DNA from 2 places in the Sinorhizobium arboris LMG 14919 genome. Region 2 is predicted to be linked to the other one. Evidence: predicted binding sites of a transcription regulator. Region 2 holds the regulator's gene; the other holds the start of a gene.
The links. Region 2 encodes PhoB, which activates phosphate uptake and scavenging genes when phosphate is short. Its sites were predicted from a motif close to TGTCATNNANCTGTCAT; they were not measured.
Positions count from the first base shown of each region.

Region 1: a site for PhoB is predicted at 2,238-2,254, ahead of SINAR_RS0101135 (DUF1045 domain-containing protein). Genes of this name have one in related genera too.

Region 1 covers NZ_ATYB01000008.1:74,820-79,577, forward strand. Annotated here, with positions in the region: gene SINAR_RS0101120 (host attachment protein) at 1-179, shown strand, start outside; gene mnmC2 (tRNA (5-methylaminomethyl-2-thiouridine)(34)-methyltransferase MnmC2) at 253-972, opposite strand; gene SINAR_RS0101130 (NAD(P)/FAD-dependent oxidoreductase) at 1,012-2,142, shown strand; gene SINAR_RS0101135 (DUF1045 domain-containing protein) at 2,358-3,158, shown strand; gene puuE (allantoinase PuuE) at 3,239-4,168, shown strand; gene uraD (2-oxo-4-hydroxy-4-carboxy-5-ureidoimidazoline decarboxylase) at 4,168-4,671, shown strand.
Region 2 covers NZ_ATYB01000014.1:223,223-233,083, reverse strand. Annotated here, with positions in the region: gene argF (ornithine carbamoyltransferase) at 300-1,211, opposite strand; gene SINAR_RS0112195 (aspartate aminotransferase family protein) at 1,286-2,485, opposite strand; gene SINAR_RS0112190 (GcrA family cell cycle regulator) at 2,897-3,418, shown strand; gene phoB (phosphate regulon transcriptional regulator PhoB) at 3,636-4,319, opposite strand; gene phoU (phosphate signaling complex protein PhoU) at 4,431-5,144, opposite strand; gene pstB (phosphate ABC transporter ATP-binding protein PstB) at 5,230-6,045, opposite strand; gene pstA (phosphate ABC transporter permease PstA) at 6,059-7,381, opposite strand; gene pstC (phosphate ABC transporter permease subunit PstC) at 7,378-8,862, opposite strand; gene SINAR_RS0112160 (substrate-binding domain-containing protein) at 8,953-9,861, opposite strand, start outside.

The DNA of each region.
Region 1 (4,758 bases), on a different contig from region 2:
ACGAGCATGCCTTCGAGAATCTGGTGATCTGCGCGGCGCCGAGAACGCTCGGCGATCTCAGAAAGCTGCTCTCGCATCAGGTCAAGGAAAGAACCCTTGCGGAGATCGACCGCAACTGCGTCGCTGTACCGACCGATCAATTGATCGCGACGGTCAAATCCGTGGTTTTTCCCGGCTAGATCACGAGGATTTAGGCCGGATCGAACCTGAAATCACGAGCGTGATCGGTCCTGGCAGATTCAGGAACTGGTCTCAGGCTTTGTCGCCGCGCAGCATCTCCCGCTTTCCGGCAAAGCCGGGACGACGTTCGACGGTGAAGCCGGCGGCCGCCAGGTTGCGGCGGACGAAACCGGCTGCGGCATAGGTGGCGAAGCTGCCGCCGGAGACGGTCCTGTCGAACACCAGCCGCATCAGCGTTTCAGACCACATGTCCGGATTGCGTGCAGGCGCGAAGCCATCGAGGTACCAGGCGTCGAAACCTGGACGGGTCGCTGAAACTCCGTCGAGCGCCGTGCCGATGACCACCGTGAGCCTTACCTCTCCCGTGAAGGCGATATCTACCCGGCCGGCCGGTTCCGTGGGCCAGTTGGCAACAAGCGCCTGCCGCTCCTCGTCGATTTCCGGCCAATGCGCCAGCGCGCGGTCGATCTCGCCCGCTTGCATCGGAAAGCGCTCGAAGGAGACGAAATGGAGGCTCGTGGCGGTGGCCGGCGCCTGTTTCCATTGGCGCCAGGTTTCGCAGAAATTGAGTCCGGTGCCGAAGCCGAGTTCGCCGATCGTGAACGCGCCCCCCGCCTGCCACCGTTCCGGCAGCCGGTTGCCGGCAAGAAAGACGTGGCCGCATTCGAGCCGCCCGTCGGTGCGGCAATAAAAGTGGTCGCCAAATTCCGTCGAATAGGGCATATCGCCCTCGTGCCATTCGAGGTTTTGCCGCGAGGGTGAAGGGCTCTGGCCGGGATCGGTTCCTGTCATGGTGAACCCGATAATTCTCCGGCCCGGGAAGGTCAATCGATGTGCGAAGTTTTGATCGTGGGCGGCGGCGTCATGGGCCTTTGGGCTGCCGTGATGGCTGCCCGTGCCGGTTTCACTACGCGGCTTCTCGAGCGGGGTGCGATCGGTTCCGGCGCGAGCGGCGGCCTCCTCGGCGCGCTCATGCCGCATATGCCCGACCGATGGAACGAGAAGAAGCAGTTTCAGTTCGATGCCCTGATGTCGCTCGAAGGCGAGATCGCCGGGCTTGAAGCCGCCACAGGCCTTTCGGCAGGCTACCGTCGCTCTGGCCGGATCATGCCCCTCGGCAAACCGCACCTGCGAGAGATCGCCCTCGGTCGCGAGCAGGATGCGGCACGGCATTGGTGTACGCCGTCACGCCGTTTCCACTGGCATGTCCGCGAAGCCGACGCAGGCGGATGGCCGCCCGCCGAGGCGGCGCCCTTCGGTGTCGTCCATGATACGCTCGCCGCCAGGGTGGCGCCGCGCAGCCTTCTTGCGATGCTGAGGGCGGCGTTGGACCAATTTCCTCATGTGCGGTGCGAGGAAGGGGCGGCGGTCATCTCGCTCGAACCGGCACGCGGCCGGCTGTCGCTCGCCGACGGGCGCGCTCTGACTTTCGACCATTTGGTACTTGCGGCGGGCGTCGAAAGCTTCTTCTTCATTGATGGTTTGACCCAGCCGCGGCGGGCCCCGAGCGGCGGTGCCGTCAAGGGCCAGGCGGCGCTGCTTCGCGCCGATATCGATCCGGCCCTGCCGATCATCTTTAGCGATGGGCTCTATATCGTGCCGCATGAAAATGGCCAGGTGGCGGTCGGCAGCACGAGCGAGAACCGGTTCGACCAGCCATATTCCACCGACGACCAGCTTGACGCCCTGCTTGCCCGCGCAACCACATTTGCGCCCGCTTTGCTCGGCGCCCCGGTGATCGAGCGCTGGGCGGGGCTGCGTCCCAGGGCTACGGGCCGCGAGCCCATGGTCGGCCGCCACCCGGATCACGAAAGGCTCTTCGTCCTGACGGGCGGTTTCAAGGTAGGCTTCGGTCTGGCGCATGCGTTGGCGCGTTCCGTGATCGACGAGATTGCCGGGCGCCCCTCGGGAGAATTGCCCGAAACCTTCCGCTGTGCGCATCACATCGCGGCATTGCGGTAATGCATGGCGCCCAAAAATGTCCGGCGTTCCGGGCTGGAGACATGCGCATAAGCGCGAACCCGAAGCGCGCGTCGTGAACCGGTGTGGGCAGACAACTTCGTCAATCTGTCACGCAAATCACGTAACACGCGGCCATTGGATATCGAACGGAATGCGGGCGGAGAGCTGCGAACGAGGCCCCGCACGCCGCTTCCAAGGACTTCCGGAGCACACGCATGCGTTACGCAATCTGTTTCACCCCACCGATGGGTGACCCCCTTTCGGCTGCGGCTGCCAGCTGGCTCGGCCGAAGCGTCTATTCGGGGGAGGCGGCAGAACTGCCGTCGATTGCCGGCCTTGCCGTCTCGGAGATAGCCTTTCACACGGCGGTGCCGCGCCGGTTCGGATTCCATGCGACGGTCATGGCGCCGTTCGATCTCAACCCGGACTTGGACGAAGCACAATTGCTCAAGGCGATGATGCTCTTCACGAGTGGCGAAACGCCGTTCGAAATCGAGCGGCTGGAGGTTGCACGCATCGGCCAGTGCTGGGGGCTGATGCCGCAGATTCCAAGTCAGCCGATGCATCTGCTCGCCGCACGCGTGGTGCAGGCCTTCGACCGCTTCCGCGCCCCGCTCGGCGAAGACGAAATCGAGCGGGCGGACCCGGACAGGCTCACCGCGCCGCAATTCACCAACCTGCATCGATGGGGCGACCCCTTCGTAATGGACGAATATCGGTTTCACCTGGCGCTCACAGGCCCCGTGAATGCCGATGTCTCGCGGCGGATGGAAGGCCCCTTGCGCGAAGTTTTCGAGCCGTTGCTGACTGCGCCGCTTGCGATCCGAAGCCTCGCCCTGTTCGTGGAGCACGAGCCCGGAGCGCCGATGCGCGTGCATTCCCAGCATCCGCTTGGCAGGATTTCCGCGCGGCCGCGCAGCGATTGGGCGAGGCGTTCCCTTGAGGGACGACCGGTTCAGGCTGATGCCACCCTGCCGCCGGCTCCGGCAGCCGCCTTCCTTCTCAGCCGGCCGTAGCAGCCCCCGCATCGCCAATTTCTCTTCTCGACAATCCGGCGCGGGATGCTACCGTTCCGGAAAAGTCGAAGGGTGAATTGATGACCGAGAATTCCTACCCCCGTGACCTCGTCGGCTATGGGCGCAGACCGCCTGAGGTGCGCTGGCCCGGTGACGCGAATGTCGCCGTGCAGTTCGTGCTGAATTATGAGGAAGGCGGCGAAAGCTGCATACTCGACGGTGATCCGGCATCCGAGTGTCTGCTGTCGGAGATCGTCGGCGCGCAGCCTTGGGCAGGACAGCGCAACCTCAACATGGAGTCGATCTATGAATATGGCGCCCGCGCCGGCTTCTGGCGCCTGTGGCGGATGTTCACGAGCCGGGGCGTGACGCTGACGGTCTATGGCGTGACGCTCGCCATGGCACGCAATCCGGAGGCAGTTGCCGCCATGAAGGAGGCGGGCTGGGAGATCGCGAGCCATGGCCTGCGCTGGCTCGAATACAAGGACGTCCCGGAAGAGGTCGAACGTCAGCACATCCGCGAGGTCGTGCGGCTGCACACCGAATTGACCGGCGAGCGCCCGCTCGGCATCTACCAGGGCAAGCCTTCGGTGAACACGCTGAAGCTCGTTCTGGAGGAGGGCGGTTTCCTCTATTCCTGCGATTCCTATGCGGACGAGCTTCCCTATTGGGTGCCCGGACTGACGCCCGGCAATCCGCACCTCATCATTCCCTATACGCTCGACGCCAACGACATGCGTTTTGCGACCAATCAGGGCTTCAACTCCGGCGACCAGTTCTTCACCTATCTCAAGGATACGTTCGACGTGCTCTACGCGGAGGGAAAGGAAGGCAGTCCGAAGATGATGAATATCGGCCTGCATTGCCGGCTCGTCGGACGGCCCGGCCGCGCTGCGGCGCTCGCGCGTTTCGTCGACTATGTGATGTCGCATGACAAGGTCTGGGTGCCGCGCCGTATCGACATAGCACGCCACTGGTACGAGCATCACAAGCCCAACGGTACGCGCTGATGTCGGGGCGCGACGATTTCATCCGGCGCTTCGGCGGCATCTTCGAGCACTCGCCCTGGGTGGCGGAACGCGCCTATGATCGGGCGGCTTCTTCCGGCTTGACCGCAGGCAATGTCCATTCGGCGCTCTGCAATGCTTTCCGCGCCGCTTCCCCGGCCGAACGGCTTCGGGTACTGCGGGCTCATCCCGACCTTGCAGGTAAGCTCGCCGTGGCGGGCGAGCTCACGGCCGCTTCAAAAGCCGAGCAGGCGTCTGCCGGTCTCGATCGGCTCTCCCCCGAAGAGCATGCACGCTTCACCGGGCTCAATGCGGCTTACACCAAGAAATTCGGCTTTCCCTTCATCATCGCGGTGAAGGGGCTGGCGAAGGAGGATATCCTCGCCGCTTTCGAGCGGCGCATTGACAATTCCGCGGAAGAGGAATTTGAAACGGCCTGTGCCGAGGTCGAGCGGATCGCCCGCCTGCGGCTTCGATCCATGCTTCCGGGAGACGACAATGCCTGACATCATGCCTGATCCGTCCGACCATGCGATGGGGCCGCGGTTCCCGTCCGTGCATTCGGGCACCAACGGACAAAGAGCCGGTACGGC
Region 2 (9,861 bases):
AACCGTCCGCCATTCCATTTGATCCCGTCATGGACGAATTTCTCCGCCGGCACGAGCCTGGAAACGCCTTGAGTTTCCAGGTGGGCGATGCCCGGCGTGGGCGGCTGACCGATTTGAAGATCGGAGCGCCCGCTCCCTACAACGCCGCGCATCCTGTCCGACGCGCAAAGATCGCTGTAGCACTTTGACCTGCTGCATGCTTTGTCCCTGAATCGGCTAGGATTCGAAGAAACATGCAGTAGATCGTGTCGTATGGAGCCGATTTCAAGTGACGCCCAGGCACTGCCCGCCTCTACCCCTCAGACCACGCCCATGCACCAGGCGAGGATCGACTTCTGCGCGTGCAGCCGGTTCTCGGCCTCGTCGAAGACCACGGATTGGGGACCGTCAATGACCTCATCTGTTACTTCCTCCCCGCGGTGCGCCGGAAGGCAATGCATGAACAGGGCGTCCGGCGCCGCGTGCTTCATCAGCGCGCCGTTGACCTGATATGGCTGGAAGACGTTGTGCCCGCGGGCGCGATGCTCCTGGTTCATCGAAATCCAGGTGTCCGTGACGACGCAGTGGGCACCGGCAACCGCCTGCTCCGGCTCGTGGCTGAGCAGGACCTCGGCTCCGTTGTTGCGCGCCCAGTTCAGGAACTTGTCGTGCGGTTCGGAGCCCAGCGGCACGGCCATGTTCATGCGGTAGCCGAAACGCGCCGAACCTTCGATCAGCGAGTGGAGCACGTTGTTGCCGTCGCCGGTCCAGGCGATCGTCTTGCCTTTGACCGGGCCCCGGTGCTCCTCGAAGGTCAAAATATCGGCCATGATCTGGCAGGGATGCGTATCGTCGGTGAGCCCGTTGATGACGGGCACGGTCGCATGCTCTGCCATCTCCAACAGCCGGCGGTGGTCGGTCGTGCGGATCATGATCGCATCGACGTAGCGCGACAGTACCTTCGCCGTGTCGCCGATCGTCTCCGCTCGGCCGAGCTGCATTTCGGTGCCCGACAGAAACAGCGTCTCGCCGCCAAGCTGGCGCATGCCGACATCGAAGGAAACGCGCGTGCGGGTGGACGGTTTCTCGAAGATCATCGCAAGCATCTTGCCGGCAAGCGGCTTCTCGGCGGTCCCTGCCTTGGTCGCCGACTTGCGGACGCGGGCATCGTCGATGATGGTCCTGAGGTCGGTGGCCGTCATGGCTGAGAGATCGAGGAAGTGTCTGGTCATGCTGCCTTTTGTCCTGTCGTAGAATCCGTTTGTCGATCCCGCTCGGGTCGGTTCGAACCGAAGCGTTCGGGCGCTCAAGCCGCGGCGTTGCCGCTCTTCCCGCGCACCGCTTCCGCGGCGCGCTCGAGCCGCGCCAGACCTTCGCGCGCCTCGGCGGCGGTGGTGATCAGCGGCGGCAACAGGCGCAACACGTTTTCGCCGGCCGGAACGGCGAGCAGTTTCTCGGCGCGAACTGCCTTCAACAGGTCCGCCGAGGGCACCTTCGCCTTGATGCCGAGCATCAGCCCGTCGCCGCGGATTTCCTCGATCACATCCGGAAAACGGTCCTTCAGCGAAGCAAGCCCCTGACGGAAGACGAGAGCCACCTCGCGCACCTGATCGAGAAAGCCTTCGGCAAGAACCACGTCGAGCACGGCGTTTCCGACCGCCACGGCCAGCGGGTTGCCGCCATAGGTCGAACCGTGCGTGCCCGCCACCATGCCGGCGGCCGCCGCTTCAGTCGCAAGGCAGGCGCCGAGCGGAAAACCGCCGCCGATGCCCTTGGCGACCGCCATGATATCCGGCGTGATACCTGCCCATTCATGGGCGAAGAGCTTGCCGGTGCGCCCGACCCCGGACTGGACCTCGTCGAGGATCAGAAGCAGGCCGAACTCGTCGCAGAGTTCGCGCAGTCCCTGCATGAACTCCTTCGATGCCAGCCGAATACCGCCCTCGCCCTGGATCGGCTCCACGAGGATCGCTGCGGTTTCGTCATTGATCGCGTTCTTGACTGCCGCGATGTCGCCGAAGGGAACCTGATAGAAGCCCGGCGCCTTCGGTCCGAAGCCTTCGATGTATTTCTGTTGCCCGCCGGCGGCGATCGTCGCGAGCGTGCGACCATGGAAAGCGCCTTCGAAGGTAATGATGTGGAATTTCTCCACGTGCCCCTTGGCGAAATGATAGCGCCGTGCGGTCTTGATCGCGCATTCGAGCGCCTCCGCACCCGAATTGGTGAAGAACACACGGTCGGCGAAGGTGACCTGGGTCAGCCGCCGCGCAAGGCTTTCCTGCCCCGGAATCTCGTAGAGATTGGACAAATGCCAGACCTTGTCGGCCTGCGCCTTCAGGGCTTCGACGAGATGCGGATGAGCGTGGCCGAGTGAGTTCACGGCGACACCGGCTGCGAAGTCGAGATAGCGGGTGCCATCGTCGGCGATCAGCCAAACGCCTTCACCTCGCTCGAAACGCAACGGCGCGCGCAGATAGGTGTCGTAAAGCGGCGTGGTTGCGGTCATGTCGAACTCTCCTTCATTCCGGCAGCAGCTCGGGTTCTTCGGCCCGGTAAAAATCAAAAATGCCGCCTCGCGGCGGCGAGAGGCACTATTCCCATTTCGCACCGCAATGTCAACAAAACCAAGGTTTGCAGGCGCTTGCAGATACCGATTCCGAACCGTGAAAAAATCGCGCCTTGGGACTTGCAAAAATGCAACGCTCCGACAGCAAGTTGGGGAAAACCACGAAATCGATTCGGCGCGATTCCGGCGACTCTTGCCACGGAGTCACCCTGCCGGTAGGTTAATATTCAATTACTAGACGCATGCGGCGGACCTAGTCACCAAAAGTATTATCGCGTTGAATCTTCGGGCTTTTCCCGGGGAGCGGTGACGGATTCCGCCATCCCAACGCCGAGAACGGGGAGTGCAGAGATGAACTGGACTGACGAGCGGGTCGAGAAACTGAAGAAGCTGTGGTCGGAGGGCCTGAGCGCCAGCCAGATCGCGGCGCAGTTGGGCGGCGTCAGTCGCAACGCGGTCATCGGCAAGGTTCACCGCCTGAGCCTGCCCGGTCGCGCCAAGGCCGGCGGAAATGCGACCGCTGCTGCCCGCCCCAAACGGGCGACCTCCGCGCCACGCGCACCGAACTACGCCGCGCGTTCGGTAACGCGCACCGTGACCCGGACTGCCGGCGCGACAGCGCTCAAGGAAGAGATCGCAGTCGACCTGGCGATCGACCAGGAAATGGAACTCGACAGCAACATCGTCGTGCCGATGTCGCGGCGGCTGGAACTCACCGAGCTTACCGAACGCACCTGCAAGTGGCCGATCGGCGATCCGCTCAAGGAAGAGTTCCACTTCTGCGGCAACGAATCTCCGGAAGCCTCTCCCTATTGCACCTATCACGCCCGGCTCGCCTACCAACCCTCCGCCGAGCGCCGGCGCATGCGCTAGATCACGATGATTTTAGGTCTGGTCGACCTGAAATCATGAACGTAACGGTTTCCGTGCGAAGTGCGCAGTTTAGTTCAATGCATCAGAGCGTTTCGCCGCTTCAATGAAGCAGTGGACCGCTCCCAGGCGCACTCGACAACGAACAAAATGGGGCCGGAAGGGCCCCTTTTTCTTGCCATGTCGCAAGCCGGCACGGGCGACATTGGACGCACAGTCCTCAGCTTTCCAGCGAATAGCCCGCGCCGCGCACCGTCCGGATGACGTCCGGCATGTTGGAGAAGTTCAGCGCCTTGCGCAGACGTCCGACATGGACGTCCACGGTCCGTTCGTCGACATAGATGTCATGTCCCCAGACGCCGTCCAGAAGTTGCGAACGGGAAAAGACGCGTCCCGGTGAGGACATGAGGAATTCCAGAAGCCGGAACTCCGTAGGGCCCAGGCGCACTTCACGGCTGCGGCGATGGACCCGGTGCGTCTCCCGGTCGAGCTCGATGTCGCCGCAGCGCAGGAGCGTCGACAGGACCTCCGGCTTCGCTCGCCGGAGCATCGCCTTGACCCTCGCCATCAGTTCCGGCGTCGAGAAGGGCTTGACCACGTAATCGTCGGCGCCGGTGGCAAGGCCCCGCACCCGTTCGCTTTCCTCGCCGCGCGCCGTCAGCATGATGATCGGCAACCGTTCCGTTTCCGGCCGCTGGCGCAACCTGCGGCAGAGCTCGATGCCGGAAACTCCGGGCAGCATCCAATCGAGAATGAGAAGATCGGGCAGGCGCTCCTGCAGGCGGATTTCCGCCTCGTCGCCGCGAAGGATCGTATCCACCTCGAAGCCTTCCGCCTCGAGATTGTAGCGCAGGAGAACGCTCAGGGCTTCCTCGTCTTCGACTACGGCAATCTTCGGCAACATTCAGTAGGACTCCTTCCTACGCACGACGACCGTCATGCCGCCGCGCCTGGTATAGGCCGCGCCAGGGCGGCCGGAACAAAATTCTGCGTAGGCACCGGATGCCGTGCGATTTCAGTCCGTCACGGAACCCAATGTCGACGTCATGTCGTCCTTCGGCCGTTCGCCCTGCGGTTGGGCGCCTGTCGCCATGTAGTAGATCGTTTCCGCGATGTTGGTCGCGTGATCGCCGATACGCTCGATGTTCTTGGCGCAGAAGAGAAGATGCGTGCACGGCGTGATGTTGCGCGGGTCTTCCATCATATAGGTCAGCAATTCCCGGAACAGCGAAGTGTAGATCGCGTCGATCTCTTCATCGCGCTCGCGAATGCTGTTCGCCTTTTCAGGTGAGCGCGAGGCGTAAACGTCCAGGACCTCCTTCAACTGAACGAGCGCGAGCTCGGCCAGGTGTTCGAGGCCGCGCGCGAGCTTGCGCGGGATGCCGGACCCCGCAACGGCGATCACGCGCTTTGCCGTGTTCTTGCCGAGGTCGCCCACGCGCTCCAGGTCGGCCGCGATACGGATCGAACCCATGATCTCGCGGAGATCCGACGCCATAGGCTGGCGTTTGGCAATGGTGACGATCGCCTTCTCGCCAATCTGGCGCTCCGCGTCGTCCAGAATCGCGTCATCGGAGATCACCTTCTGGGCCAGGGCAAGATCGGAATTGACGAGAGCGCGGACGGAGTCCGCAACCATCTGCTCGGCAAGCCCCCCCATCTCGGAGATGCGTCGCGTCAGATATTTCAACTCTTCGTCGAAGGCGGACATGATGTGTGCGTGAGACATATTCGTTTCCTCGGGACACGCGCTGTTCTGAACGGGCTCGGTCGATCTTAAACCGGGAGGGGCGGAAAAGCGCGCCCCTCCGCCATCAGCCGAAGCGGCCCATGATGTAGTCCTGGGTGCGCTGATCGTCCGGGTTGGTGAACATTTTGTCGGTATCGTTCTCCTCGACGAGATTGCCGAGATGGAACATGGCCGTGCGCTGCGAAACACGCGCCGCCTGCTGCATCGAGTGGGTGACGATCACGATCGTGAAATTTGCCCGCAATTCGTGGATGAGTTCCTCGACCTTCGCGGTCGCAATGGGGTCGAGTGCCGAGCAGGGTTCGTCCATCAGGATGACCTCAGGGCTGACCGCGACGGCGCGGGCGATGCAGAGGCGCTGCTGCTGGCCGCCGGAAAGGCCGGTGCCCGGCTCCTGCAGCCGATCCTTCACTTCGTTCCAGAGTCCGGCCTTCTGCAGGCTGGTTTCCACGACCTCGTCCAGTTCGGCCTTGGTGCGTGCCAGACCATGGATGCGCGGACCGTAGGAGACGTTGTCGTAGATCGATTTCGGAAACGGATTGGGTTTCTGGAACACCATGCCGACGCGGGCACGCAGTTCCACCACGTCGATCGACGGATCGTAGATGTCGTCTTCGTCCAGCGTGATCCTGCCGGTCACGCGGCAGTTCTCGATCGTGTCGTTCATCCGGTTCAAAGTGCGCAGGAACGTCGATTTGCCGCAACCGGAGGGACCGATCAACGCCGTGACCGTATTCTCGCGGATGTTGAGGTTCACGTCGAAAAGCGCGCGCTTCTCGCCGTAGTAGACCGACACATCCTTGCCGATCATCTTGTAAGGCACCGTGTTCATTTTCTGGTCAAGAGCCTCTTCGACTGCAGCTTCCGACATGATGTTCATAGTCCTTACCCCACTACCAGCGGCGCTCAAAGCGACGCCGCAAGAGAATTGCCCCGAGATTCATGACGATGAGAAAGATCAAGAGAATGATGATCGCTCCCGAGGTACGCTCAACGAAGGCACGCTCGGCCTCGTTGGCCCACATGTAGATTTGTACCGGCAGCGCCGTGGACGGCTCGAGGGGCGACCCCGGAAAGTCGACCACGAAGGCGACCATGCCGATCAGAAGCAGCGGCGCCGTCTCGCCCAGCGCATGGGCGAGGCCGATGATCGTGCCGGTCAGGATGCCGGGCATGGCAAGCGGCAGCACGTGATGGAAGATGGTCTGCATCTTCGATGCGCCAAGGCCGAGCGCGGCGGAGCGGATCGACGGAGGCACCGCCTTCAAGGCCGCCCGCGTAGCAATGATGATCGTCGGAAGGGTCATCAGCGTCAGCACGAACCCGCCGACGAGCGCCGCCGAGCGCGGCATGCCCGCAAAATTGACGAAAACGGCAAGCCCGAGGAGACCGTAGACGATGGACGGTACGGCCGCCAGGTTGTTGATGTTCACCTCGATCAGATCCGTGAGCCGGTTTTTCGGTGCGAATTCCTCAAGATAGATGGAGGCGGCAACGCCGATCGGCAACGACAGCACGAGGACGATCAGCATCATATAGAACGAACCGAGAAGGGCGACGCCGACACCCGACGCTTCAGGTCGGCTCGATGCGCCGAAGGTGAAGATACCGGTGTTGAAGCTCTTCTTGAGCACGCCGGCCTCGGCAAGCTGATTCATCCACGCGACCTGCTCGTCCTTCACCTTGCGTTTGGATTCGTCGACCGAAAGGTCGATCTGGCCCTTGAAGGCGGAGTCGATGTTCGCATCGGCAAGCAGCGTGACGGGGATCGTCCTGCCGATGACCGACTGATCGGCGACGACGATGTCACGCAGTTGCGTCCGGGCGCTGGCGGAGACCATATCGCTCGCCTGTTTCACCAGCGGCCGCTTCGTCGGATCGATGCCGAGCTGCTTTACCAGAGCTTCGCGCACGAGCAGCGGATAATTGGCGGTGTAGAGCTGCTTCGGATCGGTCGCCCGTTCGTTTTTCGGATCGATCACCTTCTCGGAGAACTCGATCGGCAGCGTGATCGTCGTCTGCTGGAAGGCGGTGTAGCCCTTCGAAACGACGCTCCAGAGGAGAACCGCAAGAAAGAAAAGACCGATGGCGATGGCACCGATTCCGAAGGCACGGAAACGGCGCTCCGCGGCATAGCGGCGCTTGATGCCGATATCGCGGCGGCTTGCGGCGGGGCGGGTGGAGACCCTTGCCGTCGGGGAGGCAAATTCGGTCATTCGTATTGTTCCCGATATTTGCGCACGATGTAGAGCGCGTAAACGTTGAGGCCGAGCGTGATAACAAAGAGCGTGATGCCGAGTGCGAAGGCGACCAGCGTCTGCGGCGAGGTGAACTCGAGATCGCCCGTCAGCTGATTCACGATCTTGACCGTCACGGTGGTCATCGGCTCAAGGGGGTTCAATTGCATGCGCGCGGCAACACCGGCAGCGAGCACGACAATCATCGTCTCGCCCACCGCGCGCGACGCCGTCAGAAGCAGCGCACCGACGATGCCGGGAAGCGCGGCAGGCAGGATCACCTTCTTCACCGTCTCCGAACGCGTCGCCCCGAGGCCGAGCGAACCGTCACGCAGCGCCCGGGGCACCTGGGTGATGATGTCGTCGGACAATGACGAGACGAACGGAATGAGCATGATGCCCATGACGATGCCGGCGGTGATGACGCTCTGGGCCTGAATGAAGTTCTGGTAGTTTCCGGTGACGAGGCCGTTCAGTTGCGCGGAGATGTCGCGCAGGAACGGGCCCACGGTGACCAGCGCGAAGAAGCCGTAGACGATGGTCGGGATGCCGGCGAGCACTTCGAGGAGAGGTTTCGCAAGAGACCGCAGCCGCGGGCTTGCATATTCGGCCATGTAGATGGCGGCGAAAAGTCCGATCGGCACGGCGAAGAGCATCGCCACGAAGGCGATATACAACGTACCTGCAAGCAGCGGCAGCAGGCCGAACTGACCGGAAGCGCCTCCGCTTCCGGCGGCCGCGAAGCGCGGGTCCCAGACCGTGCCGAAGAAGAACTCGACCGGCGATACCATGGTGAAGAAGCGACCCGCCTCCGAAAGCATCGAGGCGACGATGCCGACTGTCGTCAGAATGGCTATGGAAGAGGCGACGACGAGCGAGCCGAGCATGACGCGCTCTACCCGGTTGCGGGCACGGAAACGGACGTCGATGTTGCGGATCGCATGCAGCCCGCCGGCAACGGAAGCGATCAGCACCACGGCGCCCATCAGCCAGCGGCTGTATTGCCGCATCGAATTGAACTGCTGGGCGGACTGGACCATGTAGGGCTCGCCCTCGCCGGCAAGCGCCACGCCCTTCGAAGCCAGGGCCGCCCGCATGTTGGCCGAGCCGTTTTCGATTGCAGCTATCTCGTTCGCACTCAGGCGCTCGAAGCCGACGGCCACGGACTTGACCTGACCGAGCGCGAGCTGGGCGGTGGCAGCCCCCTGATCCCGGACCGACTCCGGAAGAGACGAACGAACGGCATAATCGATATAGACCGGAGCGGCGACGAGCCAGACGGCGAGCAGCAGAAGGGCCGGCAGCGTCGCCCAGATGGCGACGTAGCTGCCGTGATATCCGGGCAGGGAATGCAGGCTGGCGAGCTTGCCTCCGGATCGGGCGAACGAGCGGGCGCGACCGGCAAGAAACGCAATGAAACCGATCAGAAAAATGATCAGGAGAAGGAGCGAAGTACTCATCAGCACGTCTCCGCGACAGGCTTGCCACAAGCCGCCGGCAAATTCGGAAGATGCGGCTCCGGCGCCGCGAGGCACCGGAGCCTGTCATGATCAGAGCAGGTTGCCTGCCTCGAAGGACTCGCGGATTTCTTCGCGCTCGGCGTCCGGAGCGGCAACGAGGCCGTATTCGGCGAGCGGGCTGTCGGGGCCGATCATCTGATCGTCGACGAAGAATTCGACATATTCCTTGAGGCCCGGAATAACGCCGATATGAGCCTTCTTGACGTAGAAGAACAGCGGACGGGAAACCGGATACTCACCCGAAGCGATCGTCTCGGTCGAGGGAACGACGCCGTTGACGGTTGCAACCTTCAGCTTGTCGGCGTTGTTTTCGAAGAACGAAAGACCGAAGACGCCGATGCCGTTCTTGTTCGAAGCGATACGCGCCAGCGTCTCGGTGTAGTCGCCGTCGATGTCGACGGCCATGCCGTCCTTGCGCACGGCGATGCACTTGCTGTGCTGCTGCTTTTCATCGCTGACCGCGGTCTTGATGACGTCCTGAGCGCCGCTGTCCTTGCAGCCTGCAGCAAGGATCTTCTCTTCGAAGACTTCGCGGGTGCCGTGCTTCTCGCCCGGAATATAGGCGGCGATTTCGGCGTCGGGCAGCGAAGCGTCGACTTCCGACCACTTCTTGTAGGGGTTGGCAACCAGCTTGCCGTCGACGACGACCTCGGCGGCGAGCGCCTTGTAGAGGTGCTCCGGCTTCAGAGTGAGGTCGGCGTTGCCGGCGTCGGTGGCGAAGACGATGCCGTCGTAGCCGATCTTCACTTCCTGGATCTCGGTCACGCCGGCGGCCTTGCAGGCCTCGACTTCGCTGTCCTTGATCTTGCGGGAAGAGTTGGCGATGTCGATCGTGTCTTCACCGACGCCCTTGCAGAACTCCTTCAGGCCGGCCGAGGAACCGCCGGACTCGACCACCGGCGTCTTGAAGTCGGGGAACGCCTCGCCGAAGTTCTCGGC